DNA from 3 places in the Amycolatopsis sp. NPDC004747 genome. Region 1 is predicted to be linked to each of the others. Evidence: riboswitches for the same ligand, from Rfam matches in the RefSeq annotation. Region 1 holds a riboswitch; each other region holds the start of a gene.
What was found. A riboswitch is a leader RNA that binds a small molecule or an ion and turns the genes downstream of it on or off. The one in region 1 is predicted to bind S-adenosylmethionine.
Positions count from the first base shown of each region.

Region 2: another riboswitch for S-adenosylmethionine. It lies ahead of thrC (threonine synthase); the one in region 1 lies ahead of ACWEGE_RS44715 (aminotransferase class V-fold PLP-dependent enzyme).
Region 3: another riboswitch for S-adenosylmethionine. It lies ahead of ACWEGE_RS23045 (methionine ABC transporter ATP-binding protein); the one in region 1 lies ahead of ACWEGE_RS44715 (aminotransferase class V-fold PLP-dependent enzyme).

Region 1 covers NZ_JBSGBQ010000053.1:21,673-28,376, reverse strand. Annotated here, with positions in the region: gene ACWEGE_RS44735 (RluA family pseudouridine synthase) at 1-883, opposite strand, end outside; gene lspA (signal peptidase II) at 880-1,569, opposite strand; gene ACWEGE_RS44725 (hypothetical protein) at 1,593-2,177, opposite strand; gene ACWEGE_RS44720 (hypothetical protein) at 2,182-2,472, opposite strand; gene ACWEGE_RS44715 (aminotransferase class V-fold PLP-dependent enzyme) at 2,794-4,122, opposite strand; SAM riboswitch class IV at 4,162-4,276, opposite strand; gene ACWEGE_RS44710 (potassium/proton antiporter) at 4,347-5,825, opposite strand; gene ACWEGE_RS44705 (ArsR/SmtB family transcription factor) at 5,921-6,676, opposite strand.
Region 2 covers NZ_JBSGBQ010000008.1:54,109-60,812, forward strand. Annotated here, with positions in the region: gene lepA (translation elongation factor 4) at 1-395, opposite strand, end outside; gene ACWEGE_RS15025 (class I SAM-dependent methyltransferase) at 511-1,131, shown strand; gene ACWEGE_RS15030 (VOC family protein) at 1,128-1,502, opposite strand; gene ACWEGE_RS15035 (DMT family transporter) at 1,525-2,388, opposite strand; gene rpsT (30S ribosomal protein S20) at 2,741-3,001, shown strand; gene holA (DNA polymerase III subunit delta) at 3,508-4,488, opposite strand; SAM riboswitch class I at 4,637-4,770, shown strand; gene thrC (threonine synthase) at 4,784-6,049, shown strand; gene ACWEGE_RS15055 (ComEC/Rec2 family competence protein) at 6,233-6,704, opposite strand, start outside.
Region 3 covers NZ_JBSGBQ010000013.1:231,542-238,245, reverse strand. Annotated here, with positions in the region: gene ACWEGE_RS23060 (TatD family hydrolase) at 1-4, shown strand, start outside; gene ACWEGE_RS23055 (transglycosylase family protein) at 294-1,727, shown strand; gene rsmA (16S rRNA (adenine(1518)-N(6)/adenine(1519)-N(6))-dimethyltransferase RsmA) at 1,993-2,850, shown strand; SAM riboswitch class I at 2,955-3,045, shown strand; gene ACWEGE_RS23045 (methionine ABC transporter ATP-binding protein) at 3,257-4,270, shown strand; gene ACWEGE_RS23040 (4-(cytidine 5'-diphospho)-2-C-methyl-D-erythritol kinase) at 4,395-5,357, shown strand; gene ACWEGE_RS23035 (ASCH domain-containing protein) at 5,354-5,761, shown strand; gene ACWEGE_RS23030 (ABC-F family ATP-binding cassette domain-containing protein) at 5,766-6,704, shown strand, end outside.

The DNA.
Region 1 (6,704 bases):
CCGGGTACTCCGACTCGAACTCCACCCAGCGGCCGTCCGCGGGGTGGGCGAACGCCAGCGTCTTCGCGTGCAGCCACTGCCGGCTCAGGCCGAGGTGGCGGGCCAGCACCGGGTCGGCGCCGTAGGTCAGGTCGCCGACGCAGGGGTGCCGCAGCGCCGAGAAGTGGACGCGGATCTGGTGCGTGCGCCCGGTTTCCAGCTTGATGTGCGCCAGCGACGCCGCCCGGAACGCCTCGACGACTTCGTAGTGCGTCACGCTCGGGCGCCCGCCCTGGACCACCGCGAACTTGTAGTCGTGACGCGGGTGGCGGTCGATGGGGGCGTCGATCGTGCCGCGCATCGGGTCCGGGTGGCCCTGGACGATCGCGTGGTAGCCCTTGTCGACCGTGCGCTCCTTGAAGGCGCGCTTGAGCACGGTGTACGCGTGCTCGCTCTTGGCCACCACCATCACGCCGGTGGTGCCCGCGTCGAGCCGGTGGACCACGCCCTGGCGCTCGGCCGCACCCGAGGTGGCGATCCGCAGGCCGGCCGCGGCGAGGCCGCCGACGACGGTCGGGCCGGTCCAGCCCGGGCTCGGGTGCACCGCGACGCCGACCGGCTTCGAGATCACCACGATGTCGTCGTCGTCGTGCAGGATCTGCATGCCTTCGACCGGCTGCGCGACGACCTCGACCGGGTTCGACGGCTCCGGCAGGGTGATCTCCAGCAGGCCGCCGCCGGAGAGGCGGTCGGACTTGCCCGCGGGACGGCCGTCGAGCAGCACGTCCCCGGACTCGGCGAGCTCGGCGACGACCGTGCGGGACAGCCCGAGCAGCTTGGCGAGGCCGGCGTCGACCCGCATCCCGTCGAGCCCGTCGGGCACCGGGAGCATCCGCGAACTCACGCCTGCTCCTCCTGTGCCTGCTCCTGGGCTGCCTGCTCCTGAGCTGCCTGCTCCTGGGCCTTTTCGAGCTTCTTGTCCTTGGTCGACGTGCCGTCGTAGTCCTTGCCCAGCAGCGACAGCAGCACGATCAGGGCGCCGCCGACGCAGATCGCGGAGTCGGCGATGTTGAAGATCGCGAAGCCCTTGCCGTTCGGGGCGAACGCCGAGATGAAGTCGACGACGTGGCCCTGCAGCCCGCCGGGCGCGCGGAAGATGCGGTCGGTGAGGTTGCCGGTGGCGCCGGCCAGCACCAGGCCGAGGCCGATCGCCCAGCCGATCGAGCGCAGCCGCCGCGACAGCCAGATGATGGCGATGACCACGGCGAGCGCGACGAGGGCGAGCACCCACGTCATGCCGGTGGCCATCGAGAAGGCGGCACCGGGGTTGCGGATCACCTGCAGGTAGATCAGCCCGCCGAGGACCTTGACCGGCTCCTTGCCCTCCAGGTTGGCGACGACCAGGTTCTTCGTCACCAGGTCGATCGCCCAGAACACGACGGCGACCGCGAAGACCCAGCCGACCCGCCGCTTCGGCAGCAGCGGCTTCGCCGGGACCTCCGGGTTCTCGGGCGCGTCCGCGGCCGGTTCGGGCCCCGCGTCGGCGGGCACGGCGGTTTCGGGTTCGGAGTGGCTGGGCTCGGTGCTCACCGGTCCATTGTCCACGGCGCTGGTCAGCCGGTGGCGGGCCCGTCCGGCCGCGGCCGCAGGAGCACGGCGAAGGCGGCCGCGAAGAGCACGCCCGCGGCGGCGAGCGCGCCGGGGACCGGGGGCAGGAACACGGTCGCGACCAGCGTGAACACCCCGGCGACGGCCGCCAGGAACCAGCTGCGCTCGTAGCCGGCCAGCAGCAGGAGGCCGAGTGTCGCCAGCAGCACGCCGCGCAGGTCGCCGCCGAGCCGGAGCTGGAGGAAGCCGACCAGGTCGAGCAGCGGCACGGCGGCCAACGCGCCCAGCGTGGCGAGGAGAAACCGGCCGGGCCGCGCCGGCCGCAGCTGCCGCCAGTACCAGGCGGCCACGGCGAGCACCACGCAGGCGAGGCCGGCGAGCCAGCCGAGCCTCGCCGACGGCACCGCATCGAACGAGACCGCGGTCGCGTACGCCGTGCCGCCGACCTCGCCGGTGCCGAGGCCGTGCAGGCCCTGCGTCAGCTGGTAGCCCTGGGGTTCGCGGGCCGGGACCAGCTCGACGGCCACCAGCACGAGCAGCGCGAACCCCAGCGCGGCCAACGGGAACCAGGCCCTTCGCGGACTCCCCATCGGGTCAGGGGGTCCGGGGGTGCGACCGCAGCACCGCGGTGAAGGCGGCGGCGAGCAGGATCATCGCCGAGACCAGCATGCCGGCCATGTCCGCCGAGAGCACCACCGCGACCAGGGCGAAGGCGACCGTGGTGAGCAGGACGAACCGGCTGCGCTCGTACGCGGCGAGCACGAGCAGGCCCAGCGTGGCCAGCAGCGGGCCGCGCAGGTTGTCGTCGATCCGGAACTGCCACGACCCGACCAGGTCGAGCAGCGGACGGCGAGCAGCGCGCCGGCCGTGCCGAGGACGAACCACCCCAGCCGGCCGGGCCGCCGGGCGAGCGCGTACCAGACCGCCGTGCCGAGGACCACGACACCGAGTGCGACCAGCCAGGCGGGCCCCACCGGCAGCCCCCGCCCGAGCTCGAAGAACTCGTCCAGTGGCCGGAACTCGGCCTGGCTGTACCAGGTCGCACCGGCCGGGACCACGGGCCGGAGCAGCAGGTTCGCGGATTGGTCTTCGGCCCCGCTGCGGCGCGCCAGCAGGTGCGCCACGGCCAGGCCGATCTCGGCGAACCCCAGCAGTGCCAGCGGAAACCAGAAACGCGGCCCTCTCCCCATCGGTCCAGGCTAGCGCTCAGCAGAACGGCGGCAGCTCCCGCGGGTCGCCGACCGGCGCCCAGCGGCCGTCCACCTTCGCGTACTCCCAGCGTGCGCCGCGGGCGACGATCTGCCGCAGCGCCAGGAGCACGCGGTCGACGTGTTCCTCGGTGCTGCCGAGGCCGAGGCTGACGCGGACCGCCTGCTGCCCCTCGCCGCCCGTGACGCCGATCAGCCGCCGGGCCGCGATGTGGGCGCAGAAGGCGCCGTCGCGGACGCCGATGCCGTACTCGGCGGACAGCACCGCGGCCAGCCAGCCGGGGTCGAAGCCGTCGACGACGAAGCTGACCGTGCCGACCCGGTCGACCGGCGCGTCGAACAGCCGCAGCTCGGCGCAGCCCGGGATGCTCTCGAGGCCCTTGCGCAGCCGGGCGAGCAGCGCCTGCTCGTGCGCCACGACGGCGTCCCAGCTCGCGCTCAGGGTTTCGCACGCGACGCCGAGCGCGTACACGCCGACCGTGTTGGGCGAACCGGCTTCGTGGCGCTCCGGCCCGGTGTTCCAGACGACGGCGTCTTCGGTGACGAGCTTGGTCGCGCCGCCGCCGGCCAGGTATGGGCGGGCCGCGCGCAGCCAGTCGGCGCGGCCGATCAGCGCGCCCGCGCCGAAGGGGGCGTAGAGCTTGTGGCCGGAGAGGGCGACGTAGTCGACGTCCAGTTCCTTGATCGAGATCCGCCGGTGCGGGGCCAGCTGGGCGGCGTCGAGGGCGACGCGGGCACCGTGTTTCCGCGCCACCGCGGCGATTTCGGCGACCGGCAGCAGCTCACCGGTCACATTGGACGCCCCGGTGACGACGACCAGCCGCGGTCCCTGCGGGGCGCCGGCGAGCGCTTCGTCCACAGCGGACACCGCGGCGAGGCGGGTGCGCGGGGTCGGCAGCCGCCGGACGTTCGGGCCTTGCCACGGCAGGAGCGCGGCGTGGTGCTCGGTGTCGAACACGATCACCGTGGTGTGCCGCGGCAGGCTGCGGGCGAGCAGGTTGAAGGAGTCGGTGGTGTTGCGGGTGAAGACGACGGTGTCGGTCCGCCGCGCGTCGACGAAGCGGCGCAGGACGTCGCGGGTGCGTTCGTAGAGCTTGGTGGAGACCTGCGAGGCGAAGCCGGCGCCGCGGTGGACGCTGGCGTACCAGGGCAGGAACTCGTCGACCTTCGCGCGGACGGCGTCGAGGCAGGGGGCGCTCGCGGCGTGGTCGAGGTTGGCGTAGCCGATGTCCCCGCCGGTCACCAGCGGAACCCGCAGCGACGCCCCCGCGACGGTGGGAACGGCCCGGGTTGCTTCGAGCTGGGTGCGGTCGATGGCGAGAGTCATCGGGGTGCCTCCTCGGCGATCCGGGGGACCCCGGCGAGGGGCCCGCGCTTGCCCGTCGCACGGCGCGACCGGCCCGGTCTTCACCCGGGGCACCCCACCGCGGTAGGAGGGTTGCCGGCCAGCAAGCCGGGGCTTCGCGCTGGCACTCATGACCTGGGTCAGAAGGTAACCGAGAACGCGGCCGGCAGCCAACCCTCGCCTCACATTCTGAGACGGCGCTCACGTCAGCGGCCGGACTCGCCCTTCCAGCGAGCCAGGCGCCCGGCCCGGTCGACGGCGCGCAACCGGCGTTCGACGGCGTCGCGGACGGCGCTCGTCGTGACGACCAGCAGCTGGTCGTTCTCCTGCAGCCGGCTGGTCTTCTGCGGCGTGAAGCCGGCGCCCGCGCGGACCACCAGGCTGATCGTCGCCCCGACGGGCAGCCGCAGCTCGGACAGGTACACGCCGTGCAGCTTCGACCCCGGCTGGATCCGGACCTGCAGCAGTTCGGCACCCAGCTCGTCCAGCGGCGCGGAGTCGACCTCGATTTCGTGCGCCTCGGACTTCTTGGCCAGCCCGAGCCGGTGCGCGAGCGGGCCGAGGGTCGCCCCCTGCACCAGCGTCAGCACGATGACCAGCACGAACACCGCGTCGACCAGCCGCTGGGCGCCCGGCAGGCCCTGGGACAGCGGGATCATGGCGAGCACGATCGGCACGGCCCCGCGCAGCCCGGCCCAGGAGAGGAACGCCTGCTCCCGCCACGGCAGCCGGAACGGCAGCATCGCCAGCAGCACCGAGAGCGGCCGCGCCAGCAGCAGCACGACCGCGCCGGCGACCAGGCCCGGCACGATCGCGTCCAGCAGCCGGCCCGGCGAGGCGAACAGCCCGAGCAGCACGAACAGGCCGATCTGCGCCAGCCAGCCCAGGCCCTCGGCGAAGGACAGCGTGTCCGACCGGTGCGGCAGCCGTGAATTGCCGAGCACCAGCGCGGCGACGTAGGTGGCCAGCAGCCCGGACGCGTGCAGCAGCTGCCCGGACGAGTACGCCACGACGCACGCCGCGACCGTGGCCACCGGGTAGAGGCCGGTCGCCGGCAGCGCGGCCCGCCGCAGCGCGAGCCCGCCGAGCCAGCCGAAGGCGAGCCCGATGGCCAGGCCCGCCGTCAGCTCGTAGACCACCAGCAGCGGCAGCGTCCAGTCCACAGTGGTGCCTTCGGCGAGCACCACGACGGCGATGTAGGCGGGCGCGTCGTTGATGCCCGACTCGAGTTCGAGCGCCCCGGTGAGCCGGTGACCGATCCCGGCCGTGCGCAGCACCGAAAACACCGCGGCCGCGTCGGTCGAGGCGAGCACCGCGCCCCACAGCAGCGCCAGTCGCCAGTCGAGGCCGAGCAGCCAGTGCAGGGCCGCGCCGGTGGCCGCGACGCTCACCACCACGGACACTGTGGACAGTGCGATTCCGCGGCCCAGCGCCGGTTTGACCGCCGACCACCGGGTGGTCAGCCCGCCTTCGGCGAGGATCATGACGAGCGCGGCGAGGCCGAGCGACTGGGTGAGTTCGGGGCTGTCGAACCGGATGCCGAAACCGGCTTCGCCCAGCAGCACGCCGATCCCCAGGTACAGCAGCAGCGAGGGCAGGCCGAGCCGGATCGACACGCGCACGGCCAGCACGGAGGCGAGGAGCACGACGCCGCCGACGCCGAGCAGCACGGGAAGCCGGTCCATACCGCCTCCTCCCGAGTGCCGTGGGCCCTCAGAATAGTGAGGCGTGCGGGTTAACTCGTTCGTGTACCGCTGCCCGGCGTCGGTCACGCGGTGTGTTAAGGCGCCCGGACACCACCGAGCGCGTCGAGATCGACACCGAGGGCAGCGAACGGCGCCCCCGCCGCCGGCAGCACCTTGACCGCCCGGTGGCCGTCCCTGGCCACCCAGCCGGCCTCGACCGCCCGGTCGAGCAGCGCCGCGGGCAGGGCACCGGCGAGGTGGTCGCGGCGCTCCGTCCAATCCAGACAGTCACGCAGCAGCGGCCGCCGCCCGGGGGCGACCGGCACGCCGAGGTCCGCCAGCACGGCCCGCCCGTGCGGGGTCAGCGCCAGCCCGTCGGCGGTGTCGACCAGGCCGGCGCCGAGCATGCCTTCACGCAGGGCGACGCCGAGCTCGCCGGCGAGGTGGTCGTAGCAGGTCCGGGCGAACCCGAGCCGTCGCGCTCTCAGCGACGCCCTGAGGCCGGCCACCGGTTGGTGTCCGGCAGCTTTCCGGGGGCTCCGGGTGGCGGAGCCCCCGGCCCGGGGCGAAGCCCCGGAGGTCACTGCGTGCTGGGCGAGGTGTTCGATCAGCTCGGCCACGCGCGGGTCGGCGATCCGGACGTAGCTGGCCCGCCCCTGCTTGACGCGGGCGACGAAGCCGGCCCCGGCCAGCCGGCTGACGTGCTCGCTGGCCGTCGAGAGCGCGATCCCGGCCGCTTTCGCGAGCTCGCCGACGGTCCAGGCCCGCCCGTCCAGCAGCACGAGGCACATGGTGGCCCGGCTCGGGTCGGCCAGCACCGCGGCCACCTCGGCCAGCGCGATCGTCTCCATGCCCCCACGCTACGACCAGCACCCTTCG
Region 2 (6,704 bases), on a different contig from region 1:
GCGAGGTAGAGGTTGGCCAGCGTCTGGGCCTCGATCCCCTGCGCGGCGTCGACCAGCAGGATCGCGCCTTCGCACGCCTCCAGGGCCCGGGAGACCTCGTAGGTGAAGTCCACGTGGCCGGGCGTGTCGATCATGTGCAGGACGTGGTCCTGCCCGTCGACCTTCCAGGGCAGCCGGACGTTCTGCGCCTTGATCGTGATGCCGCGCTCGCGCTCGATGTCCATCCGGTCGAGGTACTGAGCGCGCATGGCCCGCTCTTCCACGACGCCGGTGAGCTGCAGCATGCGGTCGGCCAGGGTCGACTTGCCGTGGTCGATGTGCGCGATGATGCAGAAGTTCCGGATGAGCTCCGGCGGCGTGAAGGTGGTGTCGGCGAACTTGCTGGACGCTGTCACTCGAATGAGTCCTCGGAAAGTCGGGGATGGCCACCTCTATGTTCCCATGGCCCTCCGGGTGCGGGTGGGGGTCATCCCCGATGCGGGGTTCCGCGATCCGTGGTGCCCTCGAAGTATGAGCACTCCGCACCAGCCGGCACCCCCTCCCCAGCCGGAGACCAGCGGGTTCGCCCGCGTCCTCGACCGGACGTTCGGTCACCCCTCCGGCGCGCTCGGCCGCCTCGGCGGCTGGGTCATGGCCCGCGGCAACGCCGCCACCGAACACCGCATCGTCGACCTCGCGAAGATCGAGCCGGACGAGACCGTCCTGGTCGTCGGGCCCGGCCCCGGCGTCGGCCTGGACGCCGCCGCCCGCCTGGCCGGGCGCGCGGTCGGCGTCGACCCCTCCCTCGAGATGCTCACGCTGTGCCAGGAGCGCTGCGGCGACCGCGCCGAGCTGCGCGAAGGGTCGGCGGCGCACACCGGCGAGCCCGACGAGTCCGTCGACGTCGTGCTGAGCGTGAACAACGTCATGCTGTGGGACGACCGCGCGGCCGGGTTCGCCGAGCTGTTCCGGGTGCTGCGCCCGGGCGGGCGGCTGCTGCTGTCCGCGCACGAGAAGTGGCTGCCGGTGAGCAGGCACGTCCTGGCCGACGAAGCCGCCGCCGCGGGGTTCGCCGACCTGCAGACCTGGACCTGGGAGCCGCCGGGGTTCGCCGCGCTCGCCGCGCAGCTGCGCGCCGTCAAGCCCGCCTAGCGGGTGTCCGTGCGGATCGGGTGCCCCTCGGGGACCTCGACCAGCACGATGCGCGTGCCGTCCGGATCGGCGATCCAGGCCTCGTCGAGGCCCCACGGCATCCGCTGGGCGTCCTGAACCGGCTCCAAGCCCTTCGCCTTGAGGTCCGCGAGGGTGCCGGCGAGGTCCCGGACCTGCAGCCAGAGCACCAGATCGGGCGACGAGCCCGCCTCGCCCGCGCCGGAGACCTCCAGGGAGCCGTGGCCGAGGAAGAACACGGTGCCGCCGGGGAACTCCCGCTCCACGGCCAGGCCGAGGGTGTCGCGGTAGAACGCCGTGGACGCGGCGGCGTCCCGCGGGCGGATCAGCAGCCTGCTCTTCAGGATCTCCATCCGACCTGCCTACCGGACGGGCTCAGGCGGCCGCAATCGCCGCGATGCCGGACAGCACGATCACCGAACCGGCGAGCCGCCGCACGGCGTCCCGCTCGCCGAGGACCAGCCACGCGGCGAGGCCGCCGAGCACGATGCTCAGCTCGCGGGCGGGCGCGACCAGGCTGACCGGCGCCATGGTGAGGGCGAAGAGCACGAGGATGTAGGCGATCGGCGACAGGACCGCGACGAGGAGGACTTCGCGGCGCTGCTCGCGCCAGATCCGCGTCAGTTCGGTTCGGCCGGCCAGCGCGCCGGGCACGAGCAGCAGGCTCTGCAGGATCGAGCCGAGGCCGAAGTAGACGACCGGCGGCACGCCGAGGCCGGTCACCGAGTGCGCGTCCCAGAGCGTGTAGCCGGCGATGACGGCCCCGGTGAGCAGGCCGTAGAGGATGCCGGCCCTGACCGCCCGGGGATCGTCCGCCTTGCGGCCGGTGCTGATCACCAGCACGCCCGCCACGACCAGGAACGCACCGAGCAGCCCGAGCGGACCGGGTCGTTCGCCGAGCACCAGGACGGCGGCCAGCACCGAAAGCAGCGGCCCGGTGCCGCGCGCAACGGGGTAGACGACGGAGAGATCGCCGACGCGGTACCCGCGTTGCAGCACGATGCCGTAGGCGATGTGCAGCAGCGAGGTGACGACGGCGGCGAGCAGCCAGCTCCACTGTGGACGCTGGTTTTCGGCGATCAGCAGCACGATCGTGACCGGCAGCAGCACGACGGCACTGGCGGTGTAGTAGAGCCAGACGAACTGGGTGCCGCCGGAGGTGACCCGCTTGGCGGCGAGGTTCCACGCGGCGTGCACGACGGCGGCGACGAGGACGAGGGAGAGTGCGGTGGCGTTCACGGGACCCCTTCGGGTTTTCGCGCGCGAAAACCGGGTCCTCCAGGCTTTTGCCCCGTCAGATGAACGACCGGCCGTCCGGGCCCGCCGATGGTGCCGCTCGGACCAGACCCACCGGCCCTGGTTGTGGGGTGCTTGTCGTGCTTGTCGTGCTTGTCGTGCGGACTGCTCGGACCGGCGGCGGAACCCTAGGCACTGCCGTCACCCACGGTACTCCCGGCTCCGGGCGCGGGTGGCCGGGCTGTTAGAGTGGTCGCTCGCTGCCCGTGCGGCATTCCGTCATGGAGGAAACCCGGTTCGCCCGGGGCCACTTGAGCGCGGCGGCGATCTCACCGAGTGAAACAGGAGTTGCCCTATGGCCAACATCAAGTCGCAGATCAAGCGCATCACGACGAACGAGAAGGCGCGTCAGCGCAACCAGGCGATCCGGTCCTCGGTGAAGACCGCGATCCGCAAGGTCCGCGAGGCCGCCGAGGCCGGCGACAAGGCCAAGGCCGCCGAGCTGCAGCGCGACGCCGCCCAGAAGCTGGACAAGGCCGTCTCGAAGGGCGTCATCCACGCCAACCAGGCCGCCAACAAGAAGTCGGCGCTGGCCAAGCGCGTCAACGCGCTCTGAGCTGGTTGATTTCTGGGAAGGCCCCGGCTTCGGCCGGGGCCTTCTTCATGTCCTGGGCACGGCTCGGAGCAGCGCGGCCGGCGCGACGCGGCTGTGGCTGAGCGGCAGGCGGCTGGCGGGGCGGCAGCCGGAGCCGCGCGGCTTGCGGCTGGCGGCTGGCGGCTGGCGGCTGGCGGCCGGAGTCGCACGGCTTGCGGCCGGCGCGGCTGGCGGCCTGAGCGGCACGGCTTACGGCCGGCGCGGCCAGGAACAGCCACCGGCGCGCGGCGGGCGCGGCATCCAGCGCGGCGCCAGCCGCGAACAGCCGCCTGCAGCCGGAGCGGCGCGGCCCGCGGCCAGAGCGCGGCGTGACCGGCGGCCAGCGCGGAGCTACTGGCGGCCGTGAGCCCGGTGCTCACCAAGCGGGCCGCGAGGTGCTCGAACTCGTGCGAGCATCCCGTGAGTCGCTCGTGCGTTCGCGGAGCGATTCGGGCGCGCCCCGGCGGCTCGGCGGCGTTGGGCAGCGATCAGCGGTCGCCCTTTGCCGCCGCCACCTCGAGGACCGCTCGCTCCAGCGCGTAGCCCGGGTCCGCCGCCACGCCCTTGACCTCGGCGTTCAGCCGCGCGACCACGCGCATCGCCGTCGCGAGGCCGTCGGGGTTCCAGCCGCGGGACTGCCCCTGGGCCTTGCGGATCTTCCACGGCGGCATGCCCAGCTCGCCCGCCATCTGGTTCGGGTTGCCGCGGCCGGCGCCGGAGACCCGGGCGATCGTGCGGACCGCGTCCGCCAGCGCGTCGGCGACCAGGACGTGCGGGACGCCCAGCTGCATCGCCCAGCGCAGCGACTCCAGCGCCGCCGCGCGGTCGCCGCTGACCGCCTTTTCCGCGACCGCGAAGCCGGTCACGTCGGCGCGGCCGCGGTGGTAGCGGCGGACCGCGTCGGCGTCGACCGCGCCGCCCGTGTCCGCGACCAGCTGCGTCGCCGCCGAAGAGAGTTCGCGCAGGTCGGAGCCCACGGCGTCGAGCAGGGCGGCGACCCCCGCCGGGTCGATCTTGCCGCTCACCCGGCGCACCTCGTGGCGCACGAACTGCTCTCGCTCGGCCGGCTTGGTGAGCTTCGGGCACTCCGTGACCTCGGCGCCGGCCTTCTTCAGCACCGCCGGCAGCGACTTGCCCGCCTTGCTGCGGCCGCCGCCGGTGTGCACGACGATTAGCACGACCCCCTCGGCCGGGTCCTTCAGGTAAGCCGCGACGGCGTCGGCCAGCTCCTGCGAGATGTCCTGCGCCGACTCGAGGACGATCACCCGGCCTTCGCTGAACAGCGACGGGCTGACCAGTTCGGCCAGCTCGGGGGCTGTGAGATCGGACACCCGGACCCGGGTCAGCTCCGCGGTCGCGTCCATCGCGCGGGCGGCGGCGAGCGTCTCGCGGACGGCCCGCTCGATCAGCAGTTCTTCCTCCCCCAGCACCAGCTGCAGCGGGGCCGGGGCGGTGGCTTGCGCGGTCACCCGTGAATCCTCTCACTTGCGCTCTTGTGCGCCCGCTCCGGTGATGTCGAGCGGCCACCATGGCACGGGCCGAGCGCGATGTCGTACGGTGTAGCCGAGGCAGCCCGCACCGGAAGATCCGGAGTGCGCGGCACCGACAACCGAATACCGCTCATCCAGAGGGGCAGAGGGAACGGCCCGACGAAGCCCCGGCAACCGGCGTACAGCCTGTCATCCCGCGATCGCGGGATAGCTGACGACCACGGTGCCAATTCCGGCCCGCTTCGGCGGGGCAGATGAGGAAAGGAACCTCGCGATGACCGCCACCCTCGGCACGACCTCCACCACGAAGACCCCGGATCTCGGTCCGGCCGTCGAGCTGGTGTCGAAGGAAGAGGGCCACCGGCAGCCGCTCGCTCCGGAGTTCGTCTCCGCCGAAGACTTCTCGCCGCTCGAGGTCGCCTACGACTTCGGCCGTGTCCGCCGCGAGGACATCGAGGCGGGTCCCAAGAACATCTGGCGCTACAAGAAGCTCCTTCCGGTTCCGTCCAACGTCGAAGAGATCCCGAACACCGAGCCGGGCGCGACGCGGCTGGTCCGCGCCGACCGCCTCGCCAAGGAGCTCGGCCTCAAGCGCGTGTGGGTCAAGGACGACACCGGCAACCCGACGCACTCGTTCAAGGACCGCGTCGTCGCCGTCGCGCTGGCGGCGGCCCGCGAGTTCGGGTTCGAGGTGCTCGCGTGTCCGTCGACCGGCAACCTGGCCAACGCGACGGCCGCCGCGGCCGCCCGCGCCGGCTGGCGGTCGGTCGTGCTGATCCCCAAGACCCTCGAGCGCGCCAAGATCCTCACCACCGCGGTGTACGACGGCGACCTCCTCGCCATCGACGGCAACTACGACGACGTCAACCGCCTTGCCACCGAGCTCGCCGGCGAACACCCGAAGTGGGCGTTCGTCAACGTGAACGTCCGGCCGTACTACTCGGAGGGCTCGAAGACGCTGGCCTTCGAGGTCGCCGAGCAGCTCGGCTGGCGCATCCCGCCGCAGATCGTCGTCCCGATCGCCTCCGGTTCGCAGCTGACCAAGGTGGACAAGGGTTTCCGCGAGCTGGGTCAGCTCGGTCTCGTGGAAGCCAGCCCGTACAAGGTGTTCGGCGCGCAGGCCACCGGCTGCTCGCCGGTGTCGGCGGCGTTCCGCGAGGGCCACGACGTGGTCCAGCCGGTGAAGCCGGACACGATCGCCCGCTCGCTGGCCATCGGCAACCCGGCCGACGGCCCGTACGTGCTCGACATCGTCAACCGCACCGGCGGCGCGATCGAGGACGTCTCCGACGAAGAGGTCGTCGAGGGCATCCGCCTGCTGGCCCGCACCGAAGGCATCTTCACCGAGACGGCCGGCGGGGTGACCGTCGCCACGGCGAAGAAGCTGGTCGAGACGGGCAAGCTGGACCCGGACGCCGAGACGGTTCTGCTGATCACCGGCGACGGCCTCAAGACCCTCGACGCGATCGAGAACCACGTCGGCCCCAAGGCGACGCTGCCGCCCTCGGCCGCGGCCGTGAACGAGGCTCTGGGTTACTGAGCTCCCGTCCGGGGCGGGCACTTCGGCCCGCCCCGGACGCTCAGCGGTCGCCCACGATTCGGTGGTGGTCGCGGACCAGCCACGCAGATCGCGCCCACCGCGGCACCTCCGGCGAGACAGCCCGCGGAGTTGCCGACCGCGTTGCCTACGACGGTCTTCGCCGTTCCCAGGCTTGGCCGGCCGTCACCGGCGAGGTGGGCCGCGGGGCTCGCCTCGGCGGGATATTGCCGTTCCGGTGACCACCGCCGTGTCGCCATCCAGGTCAGTGCGGGTGACTCGTGCGCCGAGAGCCGCTAGTGTGTCCATTGTGGACTTACTGGGGTGTCCGTACGTGTTTCCCGCGCCCACGCTGACCAATGCCACCCGTGGGGCCACTGCCGCGAGGAACGCCGGCAGCGAATACCTGCTTCCGTGGTGCGGGACTTTCAACACCTCCGCCTTCAGATCTCCGATGTCGGCCAGCAGGTCCGCCTGGGCCGCCAGTTCCACGTCGCCGGTCAGCAGGACCCGGCCTGCCGTGGTCTCCGCGCGCAGCACCACCGAGCTGTTGTTGATCGTCGTGCCGTCCTGTGGCCCGTCCTGCCTCGCCGGTACGTAGCGGGGGCCCAGTACGTCGATGGCCAGGCCCGGCCAGGCCAGCCGTTCGCCCGGGTTC
Region 3 (6,704 bases), on a different contig from region 1:
TTGAACGCATTGCGACATAAGGGGTCCGGCCTACGCCACCTGAAGGAGTGACCCAGATCACGACACTCCGGGGGGTGTTTGCGCAACCCGCCGCGACCCGTTACTGTCCCGTGATCGTGCCGGTCGGTACTGCACTCAGCAGTTGCCGGCTGTTACGCCCACAGTCACGTCAGTGCACGTCGGGGAAGCGGAACCGGGAGCGGTACGGCCCGGAACCGTGACGATGGCGCCGGCTGCGGGCCCAGACGTAAAGGTGCTGCCCCGAACGGCGCCTTGGGAAAGGGAACGACCCGGTGACAGGTAGCAGACAGGCTGGAGCGCGCTCCGCGGCCGTGCTCGATCGCGAATTCGGCTTCGAGGACACTGCGTACGGCCAGCTCGACTTCTCCGACGACCCGAACATCACGCAGCAGGACATCCTCGCCGCGCTCGGCCCCGATGCCGACGCGATGATGGCCGAGATCGACGTCGACGTCGACGAGCTGATCCGCCTCATCAACGCCGAGACGACGTACCTGCCCCCGATCGTCATCCCGGACGAGTTCGAGTCGGACCGCACAGCTTCCCCGCAGGCCCGCAAGGCCGCGCTGGACGAGGGGCTCCGCGAGACCACCAAGGTCTGGAAGCGCCGCTTCCTCAAGGGTGCCGTCCTCTCCGTCATGATTTCGATCGCCGGCGGCGGCGCGGCCGCGCTGGCGATGAACAAGAGCATCACCGTCGACGTCGACGGCCACCAGCAGACCGTGCACTCCTTCGGCGACACCGTCGGCGAGGTGCTCGAGGACGCGGGCCTGTCCGTCGGTGCGCACGACTCGCTCTCCCCGTCCCCGCAGGCTGAGGTCGGCGACGGCGGCGTCATCAAGCTCGAGCGCGGCCGCCAGCTGAAGATGATCGTCGACGGCGCGGAGCACACCTCCTGGGTCCGCGCGACCCACCTCGGCGACGCGCTGTCCCAGCTCGGCATGGCCGAGATGGACAAGCCCGGCACGTGGATGTCGATGCCGAAGAGCGGTGAGCTGCCCCTGGAGGGCGCCACCGTCGAGATCAAGACCCTGAAGAACATCACCCTGTACGACGGCGGCAACGCGCCGAAGCAGGTCAAGACCACCGCGGTCACGACGAAGGAGTTCCTGGGCGAGTACAAGCTCACCCTGGGCCCGGAGGACCAGGCCGAGGGCGGCCTGGACGTCAAGCTGACCGACGGCGCCGAGGTGCACATCAGCCGCACCGGCGTCTCGACGGTCGTCCAGAAGGAGTCCATCGACCCGCCCGAGCAGCGCGTCGACGACCCGGACCTGGCCAAGGGCAAGACGCAGGTCGAGGACCCCGGCACGCCCGGTGAGAAGGAAGTGACCTACAAGGTCACGCAGAAGAACGGCAAGGAGGTCGGCCGGGAGAGCATCTCCGAGAAGGTCCTCACCCAGCCGAAGCCGAAGATCGTCCACGTCGGCACCAAGCAGGCCCCGAACCCGGACATCGGCGACGGCTCCGCGTGGGACCGCATCGCGCAGTGCGAGTCGGGCGGCAACTGGGCCATCAACACCGGCAACGGCTACTACGGCGGCCTCCAGTTCGACAAGCGCACCTGGGACGCCTACGGCGGCGACGAGTACGCCGCGCTGCCGAACCAGGCCACGCGCGAGCAGCAGATCGCGATCGCCGAGAAGGTCAAGGCAGGCCGTGGCGGCAGCTACAGCGCCTGGCCGGTCTGCGGCAAGAAGGCCTGACGCATTCCACGAACCGGCCCCCGTCCACCCCGGACGGGGGCCGCTTCGCGTGCGCCAAGAGACATCACGCGTGATTGGGGAGTCAACTCGCGTGATCAAGGAGTCGACACGCCGGATCCGCCCCACCTCGCCGTATCGTCCCTCCAATCACGCGTGTCGACCCTCCAATCACGCGAGATGCCCTCCCAATCACGCGAGATCCGCCCTCGATCACGCGAGATCCGCCGCTGATCACGCCGGTTCCGGGTTCAAGTAAGCTCCTCCGGTGGTTGAACTGCTGGGACCGGCCGAAATCCGCGGGCTGGCGGCCGAACTCGACGTGCGGCCGACCAAGAAGCTCGGGCAGAACTTCGTGCACGATCCCAACACCGTGCGGCGGATCGTCGAGCTCGCGAACGTCACCGCGGACGACGTCGTCCTCGAGGTCGGGCCCGGGCTCGGGTCGCTGACCCTCGGGCTGCTGGCCACCGGCGCGCGGGTCGTCGCCGTCGAGATCGATCCCAAGCTCGCCGAACGGCTGCCCAAGACCGTCGCCGAACGCGGGCCCGAGGCCGCGGACCGGCTGACCGTCGTCGGCGCCGACGCCCTGCGCGTCACCCGCGAGGAACTGGGCGAGCCGACCGCCCTCGTCGCCAACCTGCCCTACAACGTCGCCGTACCCGTCGTGCTGCACCTGCTGGCCGAGGTGCCGTCGCTGCGGACCGGGCTGGTCATGGTGCAGACCGAGGTGGCCGACCGGATGGCCGCCGGACCCGGCAGCCGGATCTACGGCGTGCCGAGCGTCAAGCTCGCCTGGTACGGCCCCGCACGCAAGGTCGCCGCCGTGCCACGCTCGGTGTTCTGGCCGGTGCCGAACGTCGATTCCGCGCTCGTCGCCTTCGAGCGTGCGGACTCGACGGCGTCCGACGACCGGGACCGCCTCTTCGGCCTGGTGGACGCCGCCTTCTCACAACGCAGGAAGACGCTCCGGGCCGCGCTCGCGGGCTGGGCGGGCTCGGCCGAGCGGGCCGGCGAACTCCTCACCGCCGCCGGGATCGACCCCAAGACCCGCGGTGAGCAGCTGGACGTGCACGACTTCGCCCGGATCGCCGCGCGCGTTGGCGACTCCACAGTCGAGCCGTGAAAACACGCCTCCACCGGTCCTGATCTCGCGATTCGGACACCGCCAGTCGTGTGATCTGGGCCAACGGGCTTGCGTTCGCTCCTCGGGATCGGTTTTACTCAGTACGTCCATCCCGAGCGACTGAGAGACCTGGCTCGCCGAAGTCGCAGCAACCACCCTCCACAGGGCAGGTGCTACCGCCAGGACCGATGGAGGCCGTTTTCGATGAAGAGGGTAGCTCGCCCCCTGCTCCTGACCAGGCGTCGAGTAGTCGACGAAGGCCGCCGCTCCGTGACCGCGTGTCGACGCTCCAGCTGAGCTAGTCCGAGCCGGTCCACCTCTTCTTCATGCACCGTCCACAACGGACGGACCTTCGCTTGCGGCCGGGCGCGCCCATGGGGGCGGCGCCCCGTTTTCTGGAGCCTTCGTGATCACCGTCGAAAACCTGTCCAAAACCTTTGCCACCAACGGAAACTCGGTCATCGCCCTGCGGGACGTGAGTGTCGACGTCCAGGCAGGCTCGCTCTTCGGCGTGGTCGGTCCCGCCGGGTCGGGCAAGTCCGTCCTGGCCCGGTGCATCGCGCTGCAGGAGCGCCCCGACCGCGGCGTCGTCCGCCTCGACGGCCTCAACACCGGCACCCTCGACGGCCGTCGCCTCCGCGAAATCCGCCGTCAGCTCGGCGTCGTCTCCACGAAGCCGGAGCTGATCGCCGAACGCACCATCGCCGGCAACATCGCCTCGCCGCTCGAGCAGCTCGGCGTCGACGGCCCGCAGCGCCGCAGCCGGGTCGGCTCGCTGCTCGACCTCGTCGGCCTGACCCAGCGCGCCGCGCAGCGCCCCGAGGAGCTGACCGCCGGTCAGCTCCGCCGCGTCGCGGTCGCGAAGGCGCTGGCGGCGGCCCCGGCCGTGCTGCTGGCCGACGACCCGACCGCCGGGGTCGACCCGGAGGAGGCCGGCGCGGTGCTGGCCGTCCTCGACCGGGCCCGTTCGGAGCTGGGCACCACGGTCGTCGTCACGACGCCGGACGCGGGCGTGGTCCGCCGGGTCTGCGACGACGTCGCGGTGCTGGAGGACGGCACGGTCGTCGAGCGCGGCACGGTGCTCGACCTGATCTCGAACCCGGCCAGCCGCACCGCGCAGGCGCTGCTGCCCGCCATCGAGACCACGCGCGCGCAGGCGGCGCGCTACGACCGCTCGGCCGACGTCGTGCTGGTCGGCTTCGCCTCGGTGGGTGCGCTGCTGCCCGAGGCGGCGGGCCGGTTCGACGTCGAGTTCGCCACCATCGGCGGCGGCCTGACCCGGATCGGCGACACGCCGGTCGGCCGGTTCCGCCTGGGTGTCCGCGGCGAGCGGGCCGACGCGGCGCTGGCCTGGGTCGCCGAGCGCGGTGGCCACGTCACGCACACCGCGCGTGGCCCGCAGGGTGTCGCGGCTGCCTGATCCACTGTCTTCCGGGGGTTCCGGGTGGCGGAGCCCCCGGCCCGGGGCGAAGCCCCGCTTGTCACAGGACGCCCCGATGCGCACGTCGCATCGGGGCGTTCCCGCGGGCACGTAGGCTGGTCGGGTGCTCGCCGTAGTTCCGCCCCCAGTCACCGTCCGGGTCCCGGCCAAGGTCAACCTGCACCTGTCGGTCGACGACCTGCGCGAAGACGGTTACCACGAGCTGGTCACCGTGTTCCAGGCGCTGTCGCTGACCGACGAGGTGACCGTCGCGGTCACCGAAGAGCCCGGCATCGAGGTCTACGGCGAAGGGGAGGGCTCGGTCCCGACCGGCCCCGAGAACCTGGCCTGGCGCGCGGTCGAGGCGCTGGCCGCGCACGTCGGGCGCACCGGCGAGCCGAAGGTCCGGGTGGTGCTGCGCAAGGGCATCCCGGTCGCCGGCGGCATGGCGGGCGGCAGCGCCGACGCGGCGGCGACGCTGGTCGGGCTGGCTTCGCTCTGGAACCTCGACGTCACGCGCGACGAGCTGGCGGAGATCGCCGCCGGCCTGGGCAGCGACGTCCCGTTCGCGCTCTACGGCGGCACCGCGCTGGGCACCGGCCGCGGCGAGCAGCTGGTCCCGGTGCTCTCGCGGCACACGTTCCACTGGGTGCTGGCCTTCGCCGCCGAGGGGCTCTCGACGCCGAAGGTGTTCGGCGAGCTGGACCGCCTCCGCGCGGCGGGCAACCCGCCCCGGATCGGCTCGCACACGCCGGTCGTCGAGGCGCTGGCCTCGGGCGACCCGCGCCAGCTGGCTCTGCTGCTGGGCAACGATCTCCAGGCGGCGGCGGTTTCGCTGCGGCCCGACCTGCGCCGCACGCTCCGGGCGGGCGTCAACGCGGGCGCGCTCGCGGGCACGGTGTCCGGCTCGGGTCCGACGTGCGCGTTCCTCTGCGAAGACGCGCAGTCGGCGGTGGAGGTCGCGGCCGAGCTGTCCGGCGCCGGCGTGTGCCGGACGGTCCGCGTGGCCCACGGCCCGGTCCCCGGCGCCCGGGTGGTCGGCGGGGACGACGCGCCGCGGCCGGCGCCGCCGCGGGTGCACGCATGAAGCACGCCGAATTCGCGTTCCCGGGGCCGCTGCGCGACAAGCTGGTCGCGGCGATCCTGGCCGGCGCCAAGACGACGACCTCGGCCCTGCTCGCGGAATACGAGCACGACGGCGAAGCGTTGCCCTTGGTGGGCGAGCGGGAGCTGGTGCTCGACTCCGCCGGGGTGGGGGTGGCGGTCATCGAGACCGCCGAGGTGCGGGTGCTTCCGATGTCCGAAGTGGACATCCAGCACGCCCGCGGCGAGGGCGAGGGTTTCGCGAGCGTCGCCGAGTGGCGTGCGGAGCACACGAAGTTCTGGCAGAGCGCGGAAGTGCGCGCCGCACTGGAGGACCCGGAATTCACCGTGGACGACACGACGATGGTCGTGGCGACCCGGTTCAAGACAGTGGAAAGGATCGGCTGAGCGGATGGCCAACCTGGTCAACCTGGAGGCGGTGAGCAAGTCCTACGGGGTTCGCCCGCTCCTGGACGGCGTCTCCCTGGGCATCGCGGCCGGGCAGCGCATCGGCGTCGTCGGTCTGAACGGTGGCGGCAAGACCACCCTGCTGGAAGTCCTTTCCGGACTGTCCGAACCGGACTCCGGGCGGGTGAGCCACGTGCGCGACCTGCGGATGGCCGTGGTCACCCAGCGCACGGAGCTCCCCGACGGCAGCACGGTCGGCGACGTCGTGCTCGAACGCTACGGCGCCGAGCACGAATGGGCCGCCGACGCCCGTGTCCGGTCCATTGTGGATGGTCTGGGCATCACGGCGATCGGCTTGGACACGCCGACGGCGAACCTGTCCGGCGGCGAGCGGCGCCGGGTCTCCCTGGCCGCCGCGCTGACCGGCGAGCTCGACCTGATCGTGCTCGACGAGCCGACCAACCACCTGGACGTCGAAGGTGTCCGCTGGCTCGCCGACCACCTGCTGGCCCGCAGGGTCGCGGTCGTGGTCGTCACGCACGACCGGTGGTTCCTCGACACCGTCGCCACCCTGACGTGGGAGGTCGCGAACGGCCGCGTCGAGCAGTACGAAGGTGGTTACGCCGACTGGATCTTCGCGCGCGCCGAGCGGGCGCGGCTGGCGGCGACGGCCGAGGAGAAGCGGCAGAACCTGGCCCGCAAGGAGCTGGCCTGGCTGCGCCGCGGCCCGCAGGCGCGCTCGTCGAAGCCGCGCTACCGGGTGGAGGCGGCGGAAGCGCTGATCGCCGATGTCCCGCCGCCGCGGGATTCCGTGGAACTGCAGGCGTTCGCGAAGCGGCGGCTCGGGAAGACCGTGCTGGAGCTGGAAGACACGACCTACCAGGTCGGCGACCGGAAGCTGCTCGACCACGTCACCTGGCGGATCGGGCCGGGCGACCGGATC